Regions from separate parts of the Paenibacillus sp. B-A-8 genome, predicted to be linked through region 2. Evidence: riboswitches for the same ligand, from Rfam matches in the RefSeq annotation. Region 2 holds a riboswitch; each other region holds the start of a gene.

Evidence for each region. Region 2 has a riboswitch for cyclic di-AMP ahead of ACN6MV_RS00190 (ubiquitin-like domain-containing protein). Riboswitches for the same ligand answer to the same signal wherever they lie in the genome.
Region 1: linked by a shared signal. The riboswitch ahead of ACN6MV_RS26725 (alpha/beta fold hydrolase) and the one ahead of ACN6MV_RS00190 (ubiquitin-like domain-containing protein) in region 2 are both predicted to bind cyclic di-AMP.
Region 3: linked by a shared signal. The riboswitch ahead of ACN6MV_RS02650 (hypothetical protein) and the one ahead of ACN6MV_RS00190 (ubiquitin-like domain-containing protein) in region 2 are both predicted to bind cyclic di-AMP.

Annotation. Positions count from the first base shown of each region.
Region 1 is NZ_CP183882.1:5,931,823-5,938,736, reverse strand. It holds gene ACN6MV_RS26755 (ABC transporter permease) at 1-107, shown strand, start outside; gene ACN6MV_RS26750 (carbohydrate ABC transporter permease) at 167-1,069, shown strand; gene ACN6MV_RS26745 (glycoside hydrolase family 43 protein) at 1,117-2,652, shown strand; gene ACN6MV_RS26740 (endo-1,4-beta-xylanase) at 2,695-3,714, shown strand; gene ACN6MV_RS26735 (Nif3-like dinuclear metal center hexameric protein) at 3,819-4,613, shown strand; gene ACN6MV_RS26730 (hypothetical protein) at 4,698-4,871, shown strand; cyclic di-AMP (ydaO/yuaA leader) riboswitch at 5,093-5,279, shown strand; gene ACN6MV_RS26725 (alpha/beta fold hydrolase) at 5,386-6,195, shown strand; gene selD (selenide, water dikinase SelD) at 6,564-6,914, shown strand, end outside.
Region 2 is NZ_CP183882.1:41,220-48,133, forward strand. It holds gene ACN6MV_RS00185 (TatD family hydrolase) at 1-660, shown strand, start outside; cyclic di-AMP (ydaO/yuaA leader) riboswitch at 858-1,087, shown strand; gene ACN6MV_RS00190 (ubiquitin-like domain-containing protein) at 1,369-2,532, shown strand; gene rnmV (ribonuclease M5) at 2,710-3,261, shown strand; gene rsmA (16S rRNA (adenine(1518)-N(6)/adenine(1519)-N(6))-dimethyltransferase RsmA) at 3,258-4,142, shown strand; gene yabG (sporulation peptidase YabG) at 4,213-5,115, shown strand; gene veg (biofilm formation stimulator Veg) at 5,511-5,786, shown strand; gene ACN6MV_RS00215 (small, acid-soluble spore protein, alpha/beta type) at 5,969-6,145, shown strand; gene ispE (4-(cytidine 5'-diphospho)-2-C-methyl-D-erythritol kinase) at 6,286-6,914, shown strand, end outside.
Region 3 is NZ_CP183882.1:580,023-586,936, reverse strand. It holds gene kdpB (potassium-transporting ATPase subunit KdpB) at 1-208, opposite strand, end outside; gene kdpA (potassium-transporting ATPase subunit KdpA) at 225-1,901, opposite strand; gene kdpF (K(+)-transporting ATPase subunit F) at 1,914-1,991, opposite strand; gene ACN6MV_RS02655 (hypothetical protein) at 2,118-2,534, opposite strand; cyclic di-AMP (ydaO/yuaA leader) riboswitch at 2,725-2,915, opposite strand; cyclic di-AMP (ydaO/yuaA leader) riboswitch at 3,336-3,501, shown strand; gene ACN6MV_RS02650 (hypothetical protein) at 3,634-4,125, shown strand; gene ACN6MV_RS02645 (hypothetical protein) at 4,142-4,663, shown strand; gene ACN6MV_RS02640 (hypothetical protein) at 4,703-5,155, shown strand; gene ACN6MV_RS02635 (CPBP family intramembrane glutamic endopeptidase) at 5,237-5,983, opposite strand; gene ACN6MV_RS02630 (hypothetical protein) at 6,217-6,408, opposite strand; gene ACN6MV_RS02625 (ABC transporter permease) at 6,443-6,914, opposite strand, start outside.

The sequences.
Region 1 (6,914 bases), 1.0 Mb from region 2:
ATTCCTTAGCCACTGCAGGTGGTATATTTAAAACAGTCGTAAGTGTAACGTTGCTGCTATTAGCTAACTGGACCTCGACGCGGCTAGGGGAAGAGAGGCTGTTATAATCATGGAGAAAACTCAATTAATACCTCAGAAATCTCCAAAAAGTAATGTCGGAAGACGCATGAGAAATATAGGTCTTGAACCAGTATTGTTCGGTACCTTTAATACTGTATTTATGGTGTGTATAGTTATAGTTACCTTATATCCTTTTTTAAATACTATAGCAGTTTCATTGAATGCGGGGAACGATACGATCCGTGGCGGCATTTATCTGTTGCCTAGAGAGTGGACCATACAAAACTATAAAGCTGTTTTTGCCTCAGGTACCATTATTCCTGCTTTTTGGATTTCGGTAGCACGAACACTGTTATCTACGGTCCTGAATCTATTCCTAACCACAATGCTTGCTTATGCTTTAAGCCGGAAAGAATATGTTTTCCGCAAACCGATTACCATTATTTTCGTCCTTACCATGTATTTTAATGCGGGTCTGATACCAAACTATTTCCTTATTAAGGAGCTTCATCTGCTCAACTCGTTTTGGGTATATATAATACCGTCCATGCTAAGTGCATTTAATATGATCGTTATTCGTACTTATATTGGTAGCTTGCATGAAAGCCTTATGGAATCCGCGAGAATTGACGGTGCCGGGGAGTTCAAAATCTTTATGAAAGTAGTCTTCCCTTTATGTAAACCTGTTCTTGCTACCATCGCCCTCTTTGTTGCAGTAGGTGCATGGAACGCATGGTTTGATGCTTTTATCTACACCTCTTCCCGCCAGCACCTCAGCACATTGCAGTATGAATTAATGAAACTAATACAATCTAGTATGAATGCGAACAGTAACGCAAGTGTAGCTAACGGTCAAGGGGTGACTGCGGAGTCAGCAGGATCAATGGTTACTCCAAAGTCCATTCGTGCAGCAGTTACTATCGTTGCCTCCGTTCCAATTTTGCTAGTGTATCCATTCATGCAGAAGCATTTTGTAGTTGGAATGAACGTGGGAAGCGTGAAGGAATAAGCAGCTTACAATCACTATTAAGGTATAGGAAGGTTGTTTGTTAAACTATGAACCAATCCCTAATCACATACACAAATCCAATACTTCCAGGCTTTTATCCAGATCCGAGTATTACACGGGCTGGAGACGACTTCTATTTGGTTTGTAGCTCCTTCGAATATTTTCCTGGGGTACCTATCTTTCACAGCCAGGACTTAATTCATTGGACACAAATTGGTCATGTGCTCAATCGTGAAAGTCAGCTAGATACACGTAAGAGCAAAAGCTCTGGAGGTATATTTGCACCAACGATCCGGTATCATGAAGGAACGTTTTACATGATAACGACCGAAATACACGGGAAGGGGAATTTCTATGTTACGGCTACGGACCCAGCGGGTCCGTGGTCAGACCCGATTAGTATTCCTTATGGAGGAATTGACCCTTCCCTAATGTTTGATGAGGATGGAAAGGTATATGTAACTACCCAGCAGGGAGCAGATTATGATTCCCACGCTATTCAATATGAGATAGACATTGCTACAGGAGCAGCATTAACAGAACCTGTTGTCATCTGGACTGGGGATGGTGGACCTTGGACGGAAGGACCACATTTGTACAAAATTAACGGAATGTATTATATCATGTCTGCTTCAGGCGGCACGGCAAAGGAACACCGAGAAATTATCGGTCGTTCTTCCTCCCCTTACGGTCCTTTTGAAAGATTAGAGCAACCGATATTGACCCATCGCGGGACTGATAGTCCCATTCAGTATCTAGGACATGCTGATCTGATTGAGGATCGTAATGGGGATTGGTGGGCTGTATTCCTAGGTGTCAGACTAGTAGATTCAAAATATACTGTCCTAGGGAGAGAGACCTTCCTTGCTCCTGTAAGCTGGGATGATGACGGCTGGCCTATGATCGATAATAATGAGGACACTGTCGGGCTGGAGATGAAGGTTCCGCGTGTACCGGGTCATTCGCCAAAACCTGAGACTAGCGGAAGATATGATTTTGATGACCCTGTATTGCCATTGGGATTATCCTTTCTGCGGAATCCGGCAGAGGGAAGCTGGTCACTAAGCCAACGTCCGGGTTTTCTAGCTCTTCGAGGGCAATCGAAAGACCTTAATGAAGTGGGTCAGGTAGCCTTTATAGGCAGAAGACAGCAGCATACTTCAGCTGAATGGAGTACATTACTGGATTTTAACCCTACCGTGGACGGTGAAGAGGCTGGACTCTGTGCTAGATTGGACGAGAATGCACATTATGAAATTGCACTATCGCAAAGAAATGGACATAGAGTGATTACAGCTTATTTAACTGTTGATGGAACAACACATGTGGCTGCAGAGATTCCAACCATTGCTGGGTGTTTATATCTGAAAATTCGGGCGGAGCTAACGGAATACACTTTACTTTATTCTTTGGATGGTCAGGAATGGATCGAGCTATCTAGGGCTCTAGCCTATCCATTATCCCCTCAAGCTGTCAAAGGAAACGGATTTACCGGTGTTCTTGTTGGCTTATATGCGACAGGACATGGCAAAGTGGCGGGGGTTCCTGCTTACTTTGATTGGTTCGACTATCGATCATCATGAGTAGAATGCTAAATATGTACGCTTTTGTAGGGAGGGAAATTGATGAGACAAGCTAGCGATTACTCAGAGCCTGCACTAAAGACAGTGTTCTCGGAGGATTTCAAGATTGGCGCAGCGGTCAACCCATTTACGATACAATCACAGGAGCACTTGCTTGCTTATCATTTCAACAGTATAACTGCTGAGAATGAGATGAAATTTGAAAGTCTACATCCACTTGAGGATATTTATAACTTTAGGGCAGCAGACCAGCTAGTTGCCTTCGCCCGAAAACATAAGATGGCGATGCGCGGACATACCTTGGTCTGGCACAATCAGACTACGGATTGGTTGTTTGAGGATAAGAACGGAGGACCTGTAAGCAGAGAGATTTTGCTTGCACGAGTCAAATCACATATTCAAACCGTTGTAGGACGTTATAAGGAAGATATTTATGCTTGGGATGTTGTGAATGAAGTTATTGCCGATGAAGGAGAAGAGCTTCTTCGCCATTCGAAGTGGCTCGACATTGTTGGCCCGGATTTTATAGCTAAAGCGTTTGAATTCGCCCATGAAGCTGATCCTAAGGCATTATTATTCTACAATGACTATAATGAATCCCATCCCTTAAAGCGTGACAAAATCTATGAACTGGTGAAGTCGCTATTGGATCAAGAGGTGCCGATCCATGGCGTCGGATTGCAGGCACACTGGAATCTATACGATCCGAATCTTGATGATATTCGTGCTGCGATTGAGAAATATGCCTCGTTAGGACTTCAGCTTCAATTGACTGAGCTGGATGTATCCATGTTCCGTTTTGAAGACAAACGAATGGACTTAAAGACAGTACCTGCTGATCTGCTCGAACTTCAAGCAGATCGATATGAAGCGATGTTCGCACTGCTGAGAGAATACCGCGACGTGATTAGTTCAGTCACGTTCTGGGGAGCAGCGGATGACTATACCTGGCTAGATGATTTCCCTGTTCGTGGCCGGAAGAACTGGCCCTTCTTATTCGATGAAGAGCATCATCCGAAGCCAGCCTTTCACCGTATTATCGGCTCTGCCCCAAAATTATAGAGCGGGTAAGCTGCTCAAGTAGTAAAATAACCCGTCCTTATATTAAATAAGGGCGGGTTATTTGTTTGTAGATCAGAAGAATGAAACTCAAAGGGAGGGTTACGGTGAACATTACGATAAGAACAATACTGGAAGATTTAATGGGAACTGAGGAACAGATAGAGGGGACTGTGGATACACTTAAGCCAGGAAATCCAGAAACGGTGGTTACAGGGATAGTTACAGCATTTTGCGCTACGCAATATGTTGTGGAACGAGCGATGGCTATGAACGCCAATTTGCTGATCACACATGAAGGTGTGTATTACAGTCACCATGATACAAGTGAGTGGTTAAAGGATGACGCTGTTTATCTCACGAAACTGAGTTTGATCAAACGTTCTGAAATGGCTATTTTTCGTTATCATGATTATTGTCATCGTCATAAACCGGATGGGATCATGGTCGGCTTGCTGCGAGAGCTTGAGTGGTCAGCTTATGTGAATGAGCAGCAACCCGCTGCTACAATCCTAACGATTCCTGCCATGACAGTAAGTGAAGCGGCTCAGTACATAAAAAGAAAACTAGGAATCCCCTATGTACGTGTTGCCGGTGACCTATCCCAGGTATGCAGACATGTGGGGATATCAGTGGGTTACAGAGGAGGCGGGACAATGGCTATCCCTCTTTTTAATCAGCACAATCTTGATTTACTGATTGCTGGCGAAGGGCCAGAGTGGGAAACTCCGGAATATGTGAGGGATGCAGTACATCAAGGTAGATCGAATGCGCTGATTATGTTAGGTCATGCGGAGAGTGAAGCCCCGGGAATGAAATATTTAGCTGAAGTTTTGGCAGAGAAATACCCAACGATTCCTACTTATTTTATTGCAGAACAACCGATCTATCAGCTGGTTTAATCCTTATAAATCGAAATGAAGAATAAATTTGCATATTATGGAGAAAATGATTGGAAACCAGGTCACTGAGAGAGGAGTGTTTCAATGGAAATTCCTTTGGAGGCTGATGAAGTGTTAAGTCGTATCAAAAAGCTTCAAACTGACGGAAGCTCGATCAGTAAAAAACAAGTGAAGCAAAGCGATCCTGATCTTATGAGAAGTGCGCTGTTCTTTTTTCCGAGCTGGGAGCATGCATTGAAAAACGCCGATCTGTTGTAGCCGAATGATTGTATAAAGAAGCCGAGTGGTTCAGGGATTGATCTCTGATGACCGCTCGGCTTTTTCTTAATAAACCGAGTAAACAAGAGCAATAGAAAGAGAAAACGAAGAGTATGCTCAATATGAAATGAAAAGCATGGCTTTCATCATTATTTTGCCCAGGGCTCAACTTTACAAGAAACCTTACACGGAGTATGATTCATCACATAACTGACAATTACATAAGAAGTCCGCTTAATTTCCGTTAAGGAAAGCGGGGGAACCAACAACTGGAAATCGATATGACAGTCGGTACTAGTTATGGGGTGAATCCTGTTACAGATGCTGAATAGTGCATCCATACAGGTAGGGCAACTCTCACTGCCCGAATCCGACAGCTAACCTCGTAAGCGTATGGAGAGAGGATGAATGGCGTATTTGATGATGAATAGCCACAGAGAATCCCTCTGTGGTTTTTTGCTGCGTTTATAAGCACATATAGATATAGAACCTACCTGTGAAAGAGGTGTTAATTTTGCCTATTGCTAAACTGAATGGAACTTCGCTCTATTACGAAATCATTGGAACAGGGACTCCGGTTGTGTTTATCCATGGACATGGATTAACACATAGCATGTTTAAACCACAATTAGAGTATTTTTCTGATAAATATAAAGTGATTCTGTGCGATTTACGGGGGAATGGCAAATCAGGTGAATTGCTGCAGGCTCCAAACGAGATTATTGAAACGCAATGCCTAGATATAATTATGCTATTGAATGATTTGGGCATTCGTGAGGCGGTTTTTGTCGGGAGCGCCTATGGGGGGCTCGTCGTTCAACATATTGCGAAACAATACCCGGAACGGGTAAAGGCGATTGTTGTTGCCGATAGCTTTTGTAGAAGTCATGCATCAACAATAGTAGGTAAAATTCAGCTTATGGCTGCATATTGTAGTTGGTTAATGTATTACGCTCCTAGTGAGCTTGTACTGCCTTCGATTCGTATGATGTATCGCGAACGCTGGAACCTGGCCTATAACGAGATTAGAAGAGGACTTCTCGACAAACGTCCGCGGGAATTGTATCGCCAAAGGCTGGCTACTAGTCATGTGGATTACACTAGATGCTTAAAATCTTTTAACCGTCCCGCGTTATGTATAGTCGGTGACTTTAGTGAATTTGGAGTCAACTGTATGAAGGATATGGTGTCTCAGCTGCCGCATGCTCAGTTAGCGATCATTCCTAACGCATTAGATCCTAGTAATCTGTGTCAGCCGGAGAAATTTAATGCTATTCTTCAGCGTTTTTTGGAGAAACATCAGGATGCTCAGCAGATCAGTTGATCCTAGTGGAGAAAGCACCTTAGATTGCATAAACCTCTTCAGAGTCTTAATGGTCGGCTAACGTTTAAGCAAGAAATGAGGGCGTTCTATAGCTGGGAGTATGAACTGGCTGCGGGACGTTCTTTTGTATAGTATTTTAGGGAAAACCTCCCTAAAGTACAGAGTATCGAACTAAAGGCTGGCCCAAAGTAGCGAAATCTACGAATGAGCCAGCCTTTAGCATACTATTAATCGAAAGAATACCACTCATAGCACTTCTCAAAGAACAGAATAATGAAATCCAATCGGTAGCTATGCATTTTGTACATTGCTGTCTACTGATGTAAGATTAAAGATATTCGATATTAACTATCTAAAGGAGCTGAGTCATGATGTCTCAAGCCGAAACTATAAAATTGACTTCATTATCTTCAAAAGGAGGCTGCGGCTGCAAAATCGGTCCCGCCGATCTCATGCAGGTTATTCGCAGTCTGCCACCAACCGTTCCTAATCCGGATCTACTTGTAGGTTTGGATACTAGTGATGATGCAGGCGTGTATCGTTTAAGCGATGAACTCGCGTTAGTGCAAACTGTTGATTTTTTCACACCGATCGTGGACGACCCTTATTCCTTTGGGCAAATTGCAGCAGCCAATGCGTTAAGTGACATTTATGCTATGGGTGGTAAGCCGCTTACAGTGCTTAATATTGTAGCTTTTCCTATCTCTGTTCTGGATAAA
Region 2 (6,914 bases):
GGATTTAATCGGGAGACGATTCCCTCTACGATGAAGCTGGCAGAATCTTATGATTATATTTATGCTGCAGTGGGCTGGCATCCACAGGATGCGATAGATATGAAAGAAGGAGATCTCGATTGGATCGCTTCTCTGTGCAGTCATAAAAAAGTGGTGGCTATTGGGGAAATTGGACTGGATTATTACTGGGATACCTCTCCCAAGGATGTGCAACATGAGGTTTTTCGCAAGCAAATCGGACTAGCCCGTGAACTAAAGATGCCGATTTGTATTCATGACCGTGATGCCCATGAAGATGTTGTACGGATTTTGCGGGAAGAAAAGGCAAATGAGGTTGGAGGCGTAATGCACTCATTCTCAGGAAGCTGGGAAACAGCAAAAATGTGCTTGAATCTTGGTTTTCATTTATCGTTTGGAGGACCCATTACGTTCAAAAATGCACGAGTGCCAAAAGAAGTGCTTGCGCAGACCCCGTTAGACCGATTATTGATCGAAACGGATGCTCCATATTTGACTCCTCATCCCTTCCGCGGGAAGCGAAATGAGAGTGCTCATGTGAAGTTGGTAGCAGAGGCGGCAGCTGAAATTAAAGGGCTAACATGGGAAGAATTGGCTAAAATAACGTATGCGAACGCACTGGAACGATTTGGGATTGAGTGAAAACGGGAGTAAAACAGGCGAAAAATAGAGAATGGCCGATATATTAAACTTTTTTAATATAAAAACGGCTGAATATTACAATATTTTAACCAAATTTTTGCTTAAACGTGGTTGAATCGTCCTTTACAACATGCATCAAAACAGGATATCATCTTTTCAGTGATGTGAGCTGTGTTATAGTGACAGCCACTGATTCATGGATCGTCTCGCTGAGTCTCCGTATGGAGAACGGGGGAACCAATATTGACCTGTCGCATGCCTGTATTTTGAATACGGCTTCGACGTGCCACAGGACAGTATTTGATTTCTTCACGTGGTCTTTGGGGTGAATTTAAGGGCAACCGCCATGAGCGGGTGACCTGAAATAGGGCGTCTCTCTTTCGTCCGAACCCGACAGCTAACCCCGTAAGCGCAAGTAAGAGAGGCAACCTCGTGCACAAGCATTCTCTATTCTGAATTTGGAGAAGCCACGAAAGAGTCCTCAATTGAACTCTTTTTAGGCTTTTTTATTTTTGAATAAATAGAATGTTGCCCACATACTGTTATATAACAGGGGTGGGAGTAGCTGTGCCGAGCAGGCGATCCATGAGCAGGAGACGCTAAGTTATTAAGTGCGTGTCCTGTGACAATCTCAAATAGTTTCGTCAAAGGAATTCAGTCCTCATGATATACAATTGACGACGGGGCTATGTAAGGAGGATGGAGAGAATGGGCGTATTCCAACCAGAAGTATCCCATGATTCGCAGTCATCCAGCAGGTCTTTCGCACTACGGTGGGAGCAAGTAAATACTCGCGTACTTTTACTTGCAGGCGTGATTTCAGTCGCTATCGCGCTACTTATTCTGCTGTACGTACACGGTCAAAGTAACAAACAATTATTTTTAGTAATAGACGGGCAGACACAGACGCTTGAAACGCGAGAAGCGCTTCTTGGTGATGTGCTGGAGAAAGAGCAAATTTCGCTGCAGCCGCATGATGAACTATCTTTAGGACTGAGTGATGAAATAAAAGACGGTGACCGTGTCGTTATCAATCGTGCGCAGAAAATTAGCCTTACTGCGGACGGAGCAACAAAAACGTTATATACAACCGAGGATACAATCGGTAAAGCAATTGACAAAATGGGCATCACCCTAGAAGGTCATGATAAGATTTTCCCTTCGTTAGACACCGCCATTTCTGCCAACATGGAGATTAAGATTGTTCGCATCAACAAACAGACTGTACAGCGGACAACTAACTTACCCTTCAGAGTCATCAAGACAGCAGACCCCTCCCTTACTGTGGGAACAGTTAGAGTGGCACAGGCAGGCAAACCAGGCGTCATGATTCAGCATATTGAAAAGATCTACCAAGACGGAGAACTGGCCTCTATGCGCATGATTGGTAAGGAAGTACAAACGGTAACGAAAGATAAAGTTATTGCCGTTGGTACCAAACCACTTCCTAAGCCGGCTGTAGCTAAGACTACAACAACTTCCAATTCAAACACTACTTCCAAAACGGCTAAGGTTAGCGCCAAGACTAATAACGTCACAAGCAAGGCTGGCGTAGACTTTGAGTACAAGAAGATGATTAAGAACGTCTCCATGACAGCTTATTCATCAGAAGAGCCAGGTATAGGTACCAAAACTGCCTCCGGAACACGCGTAACGGAAGGTCGTACAATTGCAGTAGACCCGAATGTAATCCCTATTGGCTGGTGGGTATATATTGAGGGGCTTGGATTCCGCCGAGCTGAAGATACTGGCGGTGCCATTAAAGGCAATAAAGTAGACGTCTATTACGATTCACTGAGCCATGTGCGTAATTTCGGTCGTAAATCACGTACCGTTTATGTGATTGGACCTGTGAAGCCGGAGTTAAATTAGTTCGGAAGCTTTTGCAAATTATTCTTTGATAAGCTATAGTGATGATAACCGTTAAGGAACGCCAGATGATCATTTCGTTGATCGCAGAGCAACCGCTCATCACTTATAAATTCTTTAACCAAAAGAAGAGGAGCGAAACCTCTTCTTTTTTGCTTTTTTTGGAAGGAGTCAATAGATATGATTAAGGAATTAATTGTCGTTGAAGGTAAGAGTGATACCGTCGCTGTTAAACGCGCTGTAGAAGCAGATACGATCGAAACAGGGGGCTCGGCGGTAGACCGGACCGTAATTGCGAAGATCGCGCTTGCTATGGAGCGTAGAGGGGTGATTATTCTTACAGATCCGGATCACGCGGGTGAACGAATTCGTAAGATTGTGTCCGCAAAGGTGCCGGGCTGTAAGCATGCTTTCATTCCGGAGAAGGACGCAACCCGTAAGGGAGATATCGGTGTGGAGAACGCCTCTCCAGAGGCGATTCGTCATGCGCTGCGAAACGTACATACCTCTTTTGAAGGAGCACCTGCAATAATTGGAATTGACGATCTAATGGCCGCTGGAATGCTTGTACACCCTCGGGCAGCTGAAAGACGTATGGCACTTGGTAATTTGCTTGGAATCGGATATTGTAATGGCAAGCAGCTGTACAAGCGGCTGGCGATGTTTGGAATTACGCGGGAGGAATTTGCCGGAGCTCTCGCCCAAATTGATCAGGGGGGCATTACTTCATGAGTGGTAGAGAGGAAATTTCAACTCCAAAACGGACAAAAGAGATTATTCAACGTTATGGATTTAAGTTCAAGAAGAGCTTAGGACAGAATTTTTTGATTGATCAAAATATATTGGACAAGATTGTAGACGCTGCTGGGCTAGATAGCGACTCAGGGGCTCTAGAGATCGGTCCTGGGATTGGAGCACTGACGGAGCGTTTGGCGCTAACAGCCGGTGCGATAACCGCTGTGGAGATCGACCGTAGGTTGATCCCTATTTTAAGGGACGTGCTTTCCCCTTACCCGCATGTTAAGGTTCGTAATGATGATGTTCTGAATGTAAACCTGCAGGAGCTGTTCAAGGAAGACTTTTCATCCGTGAACAAGGTAAGCGTAGTTGCCAATTTGCCGTATTATGTGACTACACCGATCCTAATGAAGCTGCTCGAAGAGAAGCTTCCGCTTGATAACATCGTTGTAATGATTCAGAAAGAGGTTGCGGAGCGTATGGCTGCTTCTCCGGGAGGGAAGGAATACGGAAGCCTTAGCATTGCCGTGCAGTATTACAGTGAGCCTGAGCTCGTCTGCATTGTACCGCGTACAGTATTCATTCCTCAACCTAATGTGGAGTCGGCTGTAATCCGTCTAAAGGTAAGAGAGCGTCCACCGGTAGAAGTTGAGAGTGAGAAGCATTTCTTTGAGGTCGTCCAAGCTTCTTTCACACAGCGTCGCAAAACGATTGCTAACAATCTCAAGGCTCGTTACTTCCCTGAAGAGGGACGTGAACGTCTGGAGGCTTTACTTGCAGAAGCTGGTATTGAACCAACCCGCCGTGGAGAAACGTTAAGTTTAGAAGAATACGCCCGATTGAGCGGTGTTCTGTTGGCTGCTGGAATCGTATAAGTAAAAACACGGCTAGTTATGAACCAACTGAGGCCTTTGCCCATACGATGGGGTAGAGGTGGTGGTTGTAATGAATTTAGGAGACTTGGTCGTTCGTAAATCGTATGGCGGTGATTTGACTTTTCGTGTAGATCATATTGTGCAGGACAGAGCCGTCATTAAAGGCACAGATTTCCGTCTGTTGGCGGATTCTCCTCTGAATGACTTGGTTCAAGTGCCTCCTACCCGAATTACGGAACGAGGACAACAAGCACAGATTAAAGCGAATGAATCACTGACACAGCTGCGGAAAGACCGACAGGAGCAAAGTCAGCGGAGCGGGAGCGCTCTATCAGAGGGGGCATGGGCTCCATCGCCCAAGGAAGCTGCCTATTTTGAAGTGCCGGGGAAAGTACTACATCTGGATGGCGATCCGGCGTACTTGAATAAGAGTCTAAGCTTATATGAGCAATTGCGGATCCCTGCTGAAGGTCATCATGTTCATGAGTCCGCAATGGCTGACACTTTATACCGGCTGCTGCCCCGCGTGCGTCCAGATATTGTGGTGATTACCGGTCATGACGGGGTGCTGAAGCAACAGCATACTTACGATCTTCACAGTCTGAGCAGCTATAAAAATTCGCAAAACTTCGTAGCTGCTATTAGGGTAGCTAGGGATTATGAGCGAAATTTTGATGCGTTGACGATTGTTGCAGGTGCTTGCCAGTCACATTTTGAAGCGCTGCTGGGGGCAGGGGCGAACTTTGCCAGTTCCCCTGGACGGATATTGATCCATGCCTTAGACCCAGTATACGTAGCGGCAAAATCGTCGTTCACGCCCATTAGGGATACGGTGAATCTGAGTGATGTTTTGAACAACACCATTAGTGGTAATCAGGGAATCGGCGGTATTGAGACCCGTGGCAGCTTCCGTATTGGGATGCCGCGTCTGCAGAACCTGTCAGCACTAAAAGTGACACCTTCTGCGATTTAATCGACAGGGGTAGGTCTATTTTCCAAGGCTAATTGGTAATTTGGAGTGGCCAAATAGAATAATGTGAAGAGAGGGTGAGCGATATGCTTGACCCTTTTTTTATGTTCAGAGCATATATATTGGGGCACCCGCAAAGTACCTGGGCACGGATCGAAGCCCCCCACTTTGGGGGATTTATTACGTGAAATAGCTGCTATCTTTAAAGAACTACAAGGATATGTTTTCTTGCTTAGTAGCAATCGCATTACAGATAACAAGGATATTAGTTCGCCTCTGATTGCCCGCAAAAAAATTCCGTTGACAACCAAATATTCATCATCTATAATTATTTATTTGCTTTGACAAACGCCTGAGAAAGTTGTATAATGGACAAGAAAAGAGGTGGTCGTCAGGCAATGGCTAATAACGCGCTGTTGGAAATTAAACGCAGTCTCGAAGCTCACGTCGGTCATAAGATCACGTTGCGTGCAAACGGAGGTCGTCGTAAAACCGTTGAACGCACCGGTGTCCTGGAAGAAACGTACCCTTCTGTATTTATTGTCAAACTGGATCAGGAGCAGCAAACATTCAAGCGAGTCTCCTATAGCTATGCCGATATCCTTACTGAATCTGTGGAAATCACAGTTTGTGAAGACGATGGGCAGATGCGGATTATGTATATTAAAGCTTAATGTCTCACAGGCAGCTTCCTTTGGAGGCTGTTTTTTATTTCTACGAGAACCGGTTGTCCTTGATAAAGGACGGCCGGTTCTTTTTGGCGGTTAACATGTCCGGTGAATGATCCTTGTTCTTAGCAAGCATACTAATTGAGCAATGGGTTTATCATTTACTTTCATAAGGGAGGAATTCCGTAATGAGCCGAAGAAAACGAGGCACGATGTCGGAAGAACTAAAGACGGAGTTAGCCAAGGAGCTTGGTTTTTACGAAACTGTAGAACGTGAAGGCTGGGGAGGAATCCGGGCAAAGGATGCCGGCAATATGGTAAAAAGAGCAATTCAGCTCGCTGAACAAGCTGCCCGGAAATCTTAATCTTTAGGGTGTGAACATTTATTTAACGAATAAGGGTGCGTCCAACTGGCGACACCCTTTTATTATTGGACTTCATTAGAAGTTTTTCATATAATATGTTAAGTTGTTTTTACGGGAAAAGCTGAAGGTGGGTGAACGCCTTGAAAATGTATGAAAAGGCACCAGCGAAAATTAATTTGATGCTGGATGTGCTGCACAAGCGTGCTGACGGTTTTCATGAGGTGGAAATGATTATGACCATGGTGGATCTAGCAGACCGCTTAGAGCTGTCTGAGCTGCCAAGGGATACTATTATAATATCAAGTCAAGCGGGTTATATTCCTCTAGATGAGAAGAACCTGGCCTTTCAGGCGGCTAGGCTTATTAAAGAGCGTTATAACGTGAAGAGTGGTGTACATATCCATCTGGACAAAAGAATACCGGTCGCTGCTGGCCTGGCTGGCGGAAGCAGCGATGCAGCAGCTACGCTACGCGGCCTTAATCGGCTGTGGCGTCTAGGCATACCTTCACAGGAGCTACAGGAGCTTGGTGCTGAGCTTGGTTCAGATGTGCCGTTCTGCGTTACAGGCGGTACTGCCTTGGCAACAGGTCGTGGCGAAAAGCTGACGCCGATTAAGAACCCTCCGCAATGCTGGGTAGTATTGGCTAAGCCACCTATCAATGTATCGACTGCGGAAGTATACGGACGCGTTCGGAGCAATAATATAGCTGTTCATCCTTCGGCTAGAAAGATGCAGGACGCGATCGAAGCTGGAGATTTTGGGGGCGT
Region 3 (6,914 bases), 540 kb from region 2:
ACACTGTGATATTGAAGCCTATCGATTGCTCTGCATTAAAATATCCAGGAGCCAGCACCATGAGGAGGACAATGATCGTACCGACCTCAACCACGAACATGACTGGATTTTTGATTAGCGTTACTGGGTTAAGCTTTATAAAACTATCCTTTACAGCGCTAAGGAGTATGGGTCCCGTTAGCAGTTTTTTTCTTTTTACAGTACTCATCTTATTCTCCCTCTTCCTACCGTAAGGTTAGATATTCTGCAATGGGGCCGAGTACAATGACCGGTAGGAACGTCAGCGCACCGATAATCACTACGGTACCAATCAGAATCCCCGTGAACAGACCATTGTCTGTGCGGAATGTACCAATGGTCTCAGGAACTGGCTTCTTCTGAAGTAAAGAACCTGCTACTGCCAGCATTGCGATAATCGAGACATAACGGCCTAGCAGCATGACAATCCCGGTTGTAACATTCCAAAAGGTTGTGTTGTCCGCAAGCCCCTCAAATCCTGAGCCATTGTTCGCGGCAGAAGAGACATATTCATATAACACTTGGCTGAGCCCATGGAATCCAGTGTTCGTAATCGCCCCTTGCCCCAAATCGGTCAGGAACGCAGCTGCGGTTGGTACTAGGATAATGAACGGATGAACAAGGATCGCAATGGCAATCAGCTTCATCTCCTTGGCCTCTATCTTCCGTCCGAGAAACTCTGGTGTCCTGCCGACCATCAGACCGCACAGGAAGACACCCAGAATCGCATACATCAGCATATTGATCAGTCCGACACCTTTACCCCCAAAGACATTGTTCAGCATCATCAGTGCCAGAGGCGTAATACCTCCCAGTGGTGTCAGCGTATCATGCATATTGTTAACACTACCTGTCGTAGCTGCGGTTGTTACTGAAGTAAACAAGGAAGACTGCGGAATGCCGAAGCGTACCTCTTTACCCTCCATGCTGCCTTGTGAAGATTCGATTCCTAGTGCATTGATCGCCGGATTACCCTTTGATTCAGCATAATAGTTCAGTCCCAGCAGTAGTACGAACAAGGTCATCATTGCGGTAAAAATAACCCAGCCCTGACGTTTGTTCTTAGCAAACAGTCCGTACATATAAGGGAGCGAAGCTGGCAGCATCCACATAGAAAGAATCTCCAGCACGTTCGTAAGTGGATTAGGATTCTCAAAAGGATGCGATGAATTGGCCCCGAAGAAGCCGCCTCCGTTCGTGCCCAAATGCTTGATCGATTCCAGAGAAGCTACTGGACCGATAGCAATCTGTTGCGTTTGCCCCTCTAGTGTAGTGACTTCAAGTGATGGCTTGAGGGTTTGCGGCACATGTAATCCTACCAGTACCAATGAAACCAGCAGAGCCAGCGGAATGAACACACGAATATGTGCTTTGACGAAATCCTCGAAGAAGTTCCCGACTGATTTGCGTCCTGTGATCCCTCTGACAAAAGCAACCGCAACTGAAAATCCGCTCGCTGCAGACGTGAACATCATCATAGTGATGACAGCCATTTGTGAAAAATACGAAAGTCCCGTCTCCCCGCTGTAATGCTGCAGGTTTGTATTAGTCATAAAGCTGATCACCGTATTGAACGAAAGCGTCTGTTCCATATCCGCAATTCCATTCGGATTTAGCGGTAAACCCCGCTGCAATCGAAGAAAGATATAGCTGAAAGTAACCAGTACGATATTCGTTAAAACAAAGCTGAGCGCATACTTTTTCCAGGACATACCTTCCCGTTTTTTCAGTCCGATCAGCTTATAAATCCCTTTTTCCACGCCTCCAAACCATCGATCCGTACGATTGGGTTCATTAGAAAATACATGATATAAATACGTGCCCATCGGCTTAACCAGCAAGATGAGAATGACGATTACAGCTACGATTTGCAAAATGCCCATGAATGCCCCTCCTTAAAATTTCTCCGGATGAATCAATGCGTAAACAAGATATAAAAACAGCAGTAGGGTAACAGCGATGACTAGAATCACAGCTTATCCCTCCCTGTATCCTCAACTACACCTGCGCACCAGCGCATAAATCCATAAAACAACCCGTAAATTACAGCTAACGAAGCCACCATATACAGATCCATCATATCTCCCGCACTCCTTCTTTTATCCTTGATGAGGTGATTTATCGATCAGAAAATCAGCATCTCCACTGTGGGAATAGATTACATAACTTGCACCAAGTCTTTTATAGACCAATCTAGGATTTATTGAGCTTGTGATCACAAAAATCGGCTGCGTCGTCCAGGTGCGGCACATCTGAATGTAGCGGCAGCATAACGTAAAGCTGCTCTCGAACAGATATACCCGGCCTACCGGGAACGGCGGGCGAAACCAAGTATTCTGATGGCGGGTATCTACTAGAACGACTTTCTCAATCCCCATCTCTTCAAGTAGGGACTTCTCAGGCAAGTTGTTGGTCAATCCCGCCATCTTAATGCCTCTAAATTTTAGAAGCTTAATAAAATGTTCTCCTGCCTTCGTTGGCGCACATACCAGTACATATTCATTCTGATCTGTCATCTCTTATTCTCCTCAAATGCTTTGCTTGTAAGATCAGAGCTTGATCACCCTGGTCTTGAAAGAAAAGCTACCGCTAATGATGAATATAACGACCTCTTCCTGAGGTTTTCCATAAATGCTTTGCTTAAAAAAGCACAGCAAAAAGCCACAAAGGATTCTCCTCTGTGGCTCGCTAGCGGTCACATTGCACTCATCCTCTCTCCATACGCTTACGAGGTTAGCTGTCGGATTCGGGCGGTGAGAGTCGCCCTACCTGTAGAGGATGCGAGCTCACTCGCATCCTCTACAGGATTCACCCCATAACCGGCTTCCGACTCTCACATCGTCTGCCGATTGTTGGTTCCCCCGCTTTCCTTACCGGAAATTAAGCGGATCAAATATTCGATTGTTGTTGAAACAGGAGTAATCATACCCTTATGCAGGAAGTATTGTAAAACGTGATTGATGCCAAAATAATGCAAATTAAAAACTATTTTCGCATTGGATAGCGCTTACTTGATATTCAATCTCTCTATATCTCTTGTTTACTCGAATTTGAATCAATTAGCGAAAAGCGGACGGACTCTGTGATTTTATTCACCACAGCTGGAGAAATCACCAAAAATCGCCTATATAGGAAAGGAAACGAGAAGTCGAGATTAAACGAGGAAGAAGCTCGATAACACGCAATAAATACCTATTTGGCAGGATTTTTCGTCGCAGTTGGTAGGATACGGTTCAAATTGCGCTCAAAAGAACACTTTCTGCTTTTACAGAAACACCTTGAAAAGAGTATGATTCGGATTGAATCTATTTCACGAAATACAATCAACGCTGAGTTCCTGTATTTGCAGGGAACGGGGGAACCATCGGGCCACATGGCCTACTTGGGGTGAATCCGAAGGAGACTGTTCAAGTCTCACATAGGTAGGGCGACTCTCACCGTCCGAATCCGACAGCTAACCTCGTAAGCGTAAAGAGAGAGACCCTTGATCCGCCACGCTTTGGCACAGGTGTGTATGCCTGTATTCCAAAACCGCAGCAGAGGTCCTCCTCTTGCTGCGGTTTTTGCGTTACCTGAACCTACCCGGGTAATAGCATGCTGGACGGGGTGAATGGAATGAAACACTATTATTGGGGAATTCAGCAAGGGCTGCTTGAGCCGATAAGTCTAAATTATGTTTGCTTTGGAGCGTTATGGTTCGAAGAGGATCATCACAGAACTATTGTCGGCTATGCATTTGGTCAGAACCAAATTGAATCCTTGCGCCATTTCAGCAGCCCTTCTACTTGTGAGTACTGTATGGACCGAAGAATTATATACGAAATATATAAAAGTATCAGAGAAAAGCAGCAGCTGCAGGATTGGTCCGCACACCAATGTTTTCCGTGGCTCGCCCCCTTTAAGAAACCTTGGAAGGACGTTGCTATTGGTTGGTACGTAATGAGATCCCGCAGCACCTTCCCCTTACATTTATCCATTATACGTAAACAGAAATTCCGACTATGGCTGGAGCATGCCGCAGTCTGTGAGAACGAAGCTGAAATGCTCGCCTGTATAGAGAAGGCTAACCTTACTCACCATGTTGAGCTTAAGCTTTTGGAACCCTAGGGAGGAGAAACTTGTCATGGACCAGCGAAGACTATCTCGCATTGAAGTATTCGTCTTTGATTCACCTGAGCCTATTCACTATGGAATGGAGGCTGATCCAGGCAGCCGGTATGGCATCCTGAAACTTACCTGTAAAGGGGGTAGCAGCTGGGGGGCATGTCTTATCTCAGCCAATACTAAAACCTTCGACCTTATTAAATGGAGTTCTTTTCTCAGAATGATATACCACTGCCGGCTTGAGGAAGCGATAGATAAAGTACGTACTCATGGTTCAGAGTGGGATCAGACTCAGTTTGAGCTAGTGCAAGATGCTTTACAGGATTTAAAAGCCAAGCTGCAGGGTAAATCATTGGCAGATCATATTGAGCAAGGTCGTCTGTACAGAGCTGTTGCCGGTGGAAGAGATTCCAGAGGGGGGCGGCTATACTATAAACCATCTAAGTCCGTATCCAGTATTGCGCTTCAAAAGCATAGTTATCCAGAACCTGATACCGCCGAGCTTATCAACAAATCCATTTCTTACTTTTCTATATTATAGGTTCATCCCATAACCCATTCTGAAAGGATCGTGTTTATCATGCCTGACCCCTTACCTGCCGGATCGCCCCGTAGAACTATATTTGCAGAGTGTGTTCAAAAGAATACGAATGATATCTATGCGCTCAGTTCTATGTTGTTACAACAATCAGCAGAAGCCGAGAGAGTTACTATCCGAACTTTTAAAGAGCTTCATAAAATATTCCGTCAAAAAAGCTTCGACAGCCAGCTATTCTCTATCGAAGCTTACCGCTCTTGTATCCGTCAATGCGCCGATTATTACGCACGCCGGTCTCTTCTGTCTGCCAAGGCACTGCCTTGGGAGGAACAGCTCGTAAAAGTGATGTGGTATGGCCTAAAGCTATCTTTACCTCAAATTAGCATTATCCTGCAAAAGAGTGTTCCTGTACTGAAAGATCAGCTTAGACATGTGCGGGAGCAAATGACTGCTCAAGAGGATTTGCTGCCCAGCGGTAATTTGTCCGTTGTATAGCCCTCGGAGCTCACTTTGGCCGAAAAGCTAACTAACGTAGTTGGAGGGCTGACATTCAGTATTTCAACCCTCCCGTGGGAGTTACTTTATATATAATTGAATATAATCTATGAGGGTATGACTAATGATTGGGACAAGGATATTATTATTTCGAGTATAAAGATAGACAAAATATATATGCATAACCATCAATTGAATCATATACACCCAATTAGTAATTAAATAATCCATAAAGGTCATATTAACCATACTCATTTGAAAAGGAATATGCATCAACGCAAATAATAATCCAACCACTACAATGGCAAGATATTTATTCTTAATCAAGCCTGTAATTCGAGTCTGGATATAACCTCTGAACATTAATTCTTCAGGCAGTGCAGTGAAAATGAAGAGTATTAAGAACTCTACCCACAGATTTGCTCCTTCCAATTGAATTTCTTTCTTATGTAGAATGAAGTCTAGAATAATTTGATAGGTAAAAGGAATGGCCCCAACAATACCTAGAAGAATAGATATTGCAGTATTAGAAGTAGTTAATCCAATGCTCTGCAGGTTCTCCTTCTTTGACCTCAATAAGAATAGCAATGGCGCTAATTCAAGAATGAAAATAGGACTATAGATGGCTAATTTAAATAAATGTTCATTTGAATAATAAAGCCTTGCTCGTTCTAAAAAATCGGTTTTATACATCAATAGACCAAATAAATAAATGATTAAGGCATTATAAAAAAAAAAGATCAAAGCATAATAACCAGCTTTTTCACCGCCGCTATCCGCCCTATAATTGTAGAATTCCACCTTAGTGAAATACCTCATCCTGCTCATTGAACCTCTCCCCTATATGCTTTCTCTAATAATCACGTTATTGCTCATTTAAATAAGAAGTTTTTTAAGAGACTAATCTTAGCTTATATCACCAATTCCTTTTTTGTACTTTTTTTCACTAAAATTACACAAATACCGAACTGAATTTTGCTAACGCGATCATTTTGCTTTTCACTCTTTTCGAGCATATAAAAAAGCCACGGCCTCTGCCGTGGCTTCCTTATTTCCTACTATTACGCTTTACTCTTACGTGCCTTACCGTACATCCACAATCCCGCAATCATCCCCACCATGGCAATACCAGTCAATACACCCTGAGTGAAATCCATCAAAGCGGACCCATTGGTCGAGAGCATTCTACTAACCGTAGCCAGAGATACCGAACTCATTAAAAGCATCATATTGTATTGTTCACTTTTAGTCATGATTACCACTCCTTAAAAGTTTATATGAAGCCACTTAGATCTTGTAAGCCTTCATCGCTTTTCTGATCTCTTTAATACTTGGACGTTTGCCGTACATCAATACGCCTGTGCGATAGATCTTGGCAGCCAACCATCCAAAGATGAACGTGGTAACAAGCAAGATGGCTAATGATACAATAACTTGCCAGATCGCTACTTCACCAACACCAATTCGGAGCAACATGGTCAATGGAGAGGTGAAAGGCACATAACTCGCTACCTTAACCAGCAGAGTATCCGCATTGGAGATACTAAACAGCGGAACATAGAATGCTACGAAGCCTAACATCATAATCGGCATAACCGCTTGGCCAAGATCCTCTGTACGGCTGACAATCGAACCTACAGCCGCATACATCAAGGCATAGAGGAAATAACCTAGTACATAAAGAACAATCCCATAAAGCAACAAGTTAATATTAAGCTGGCCTAAATCCAGATCTAAATCTTTCAAAATCGTTGCATTA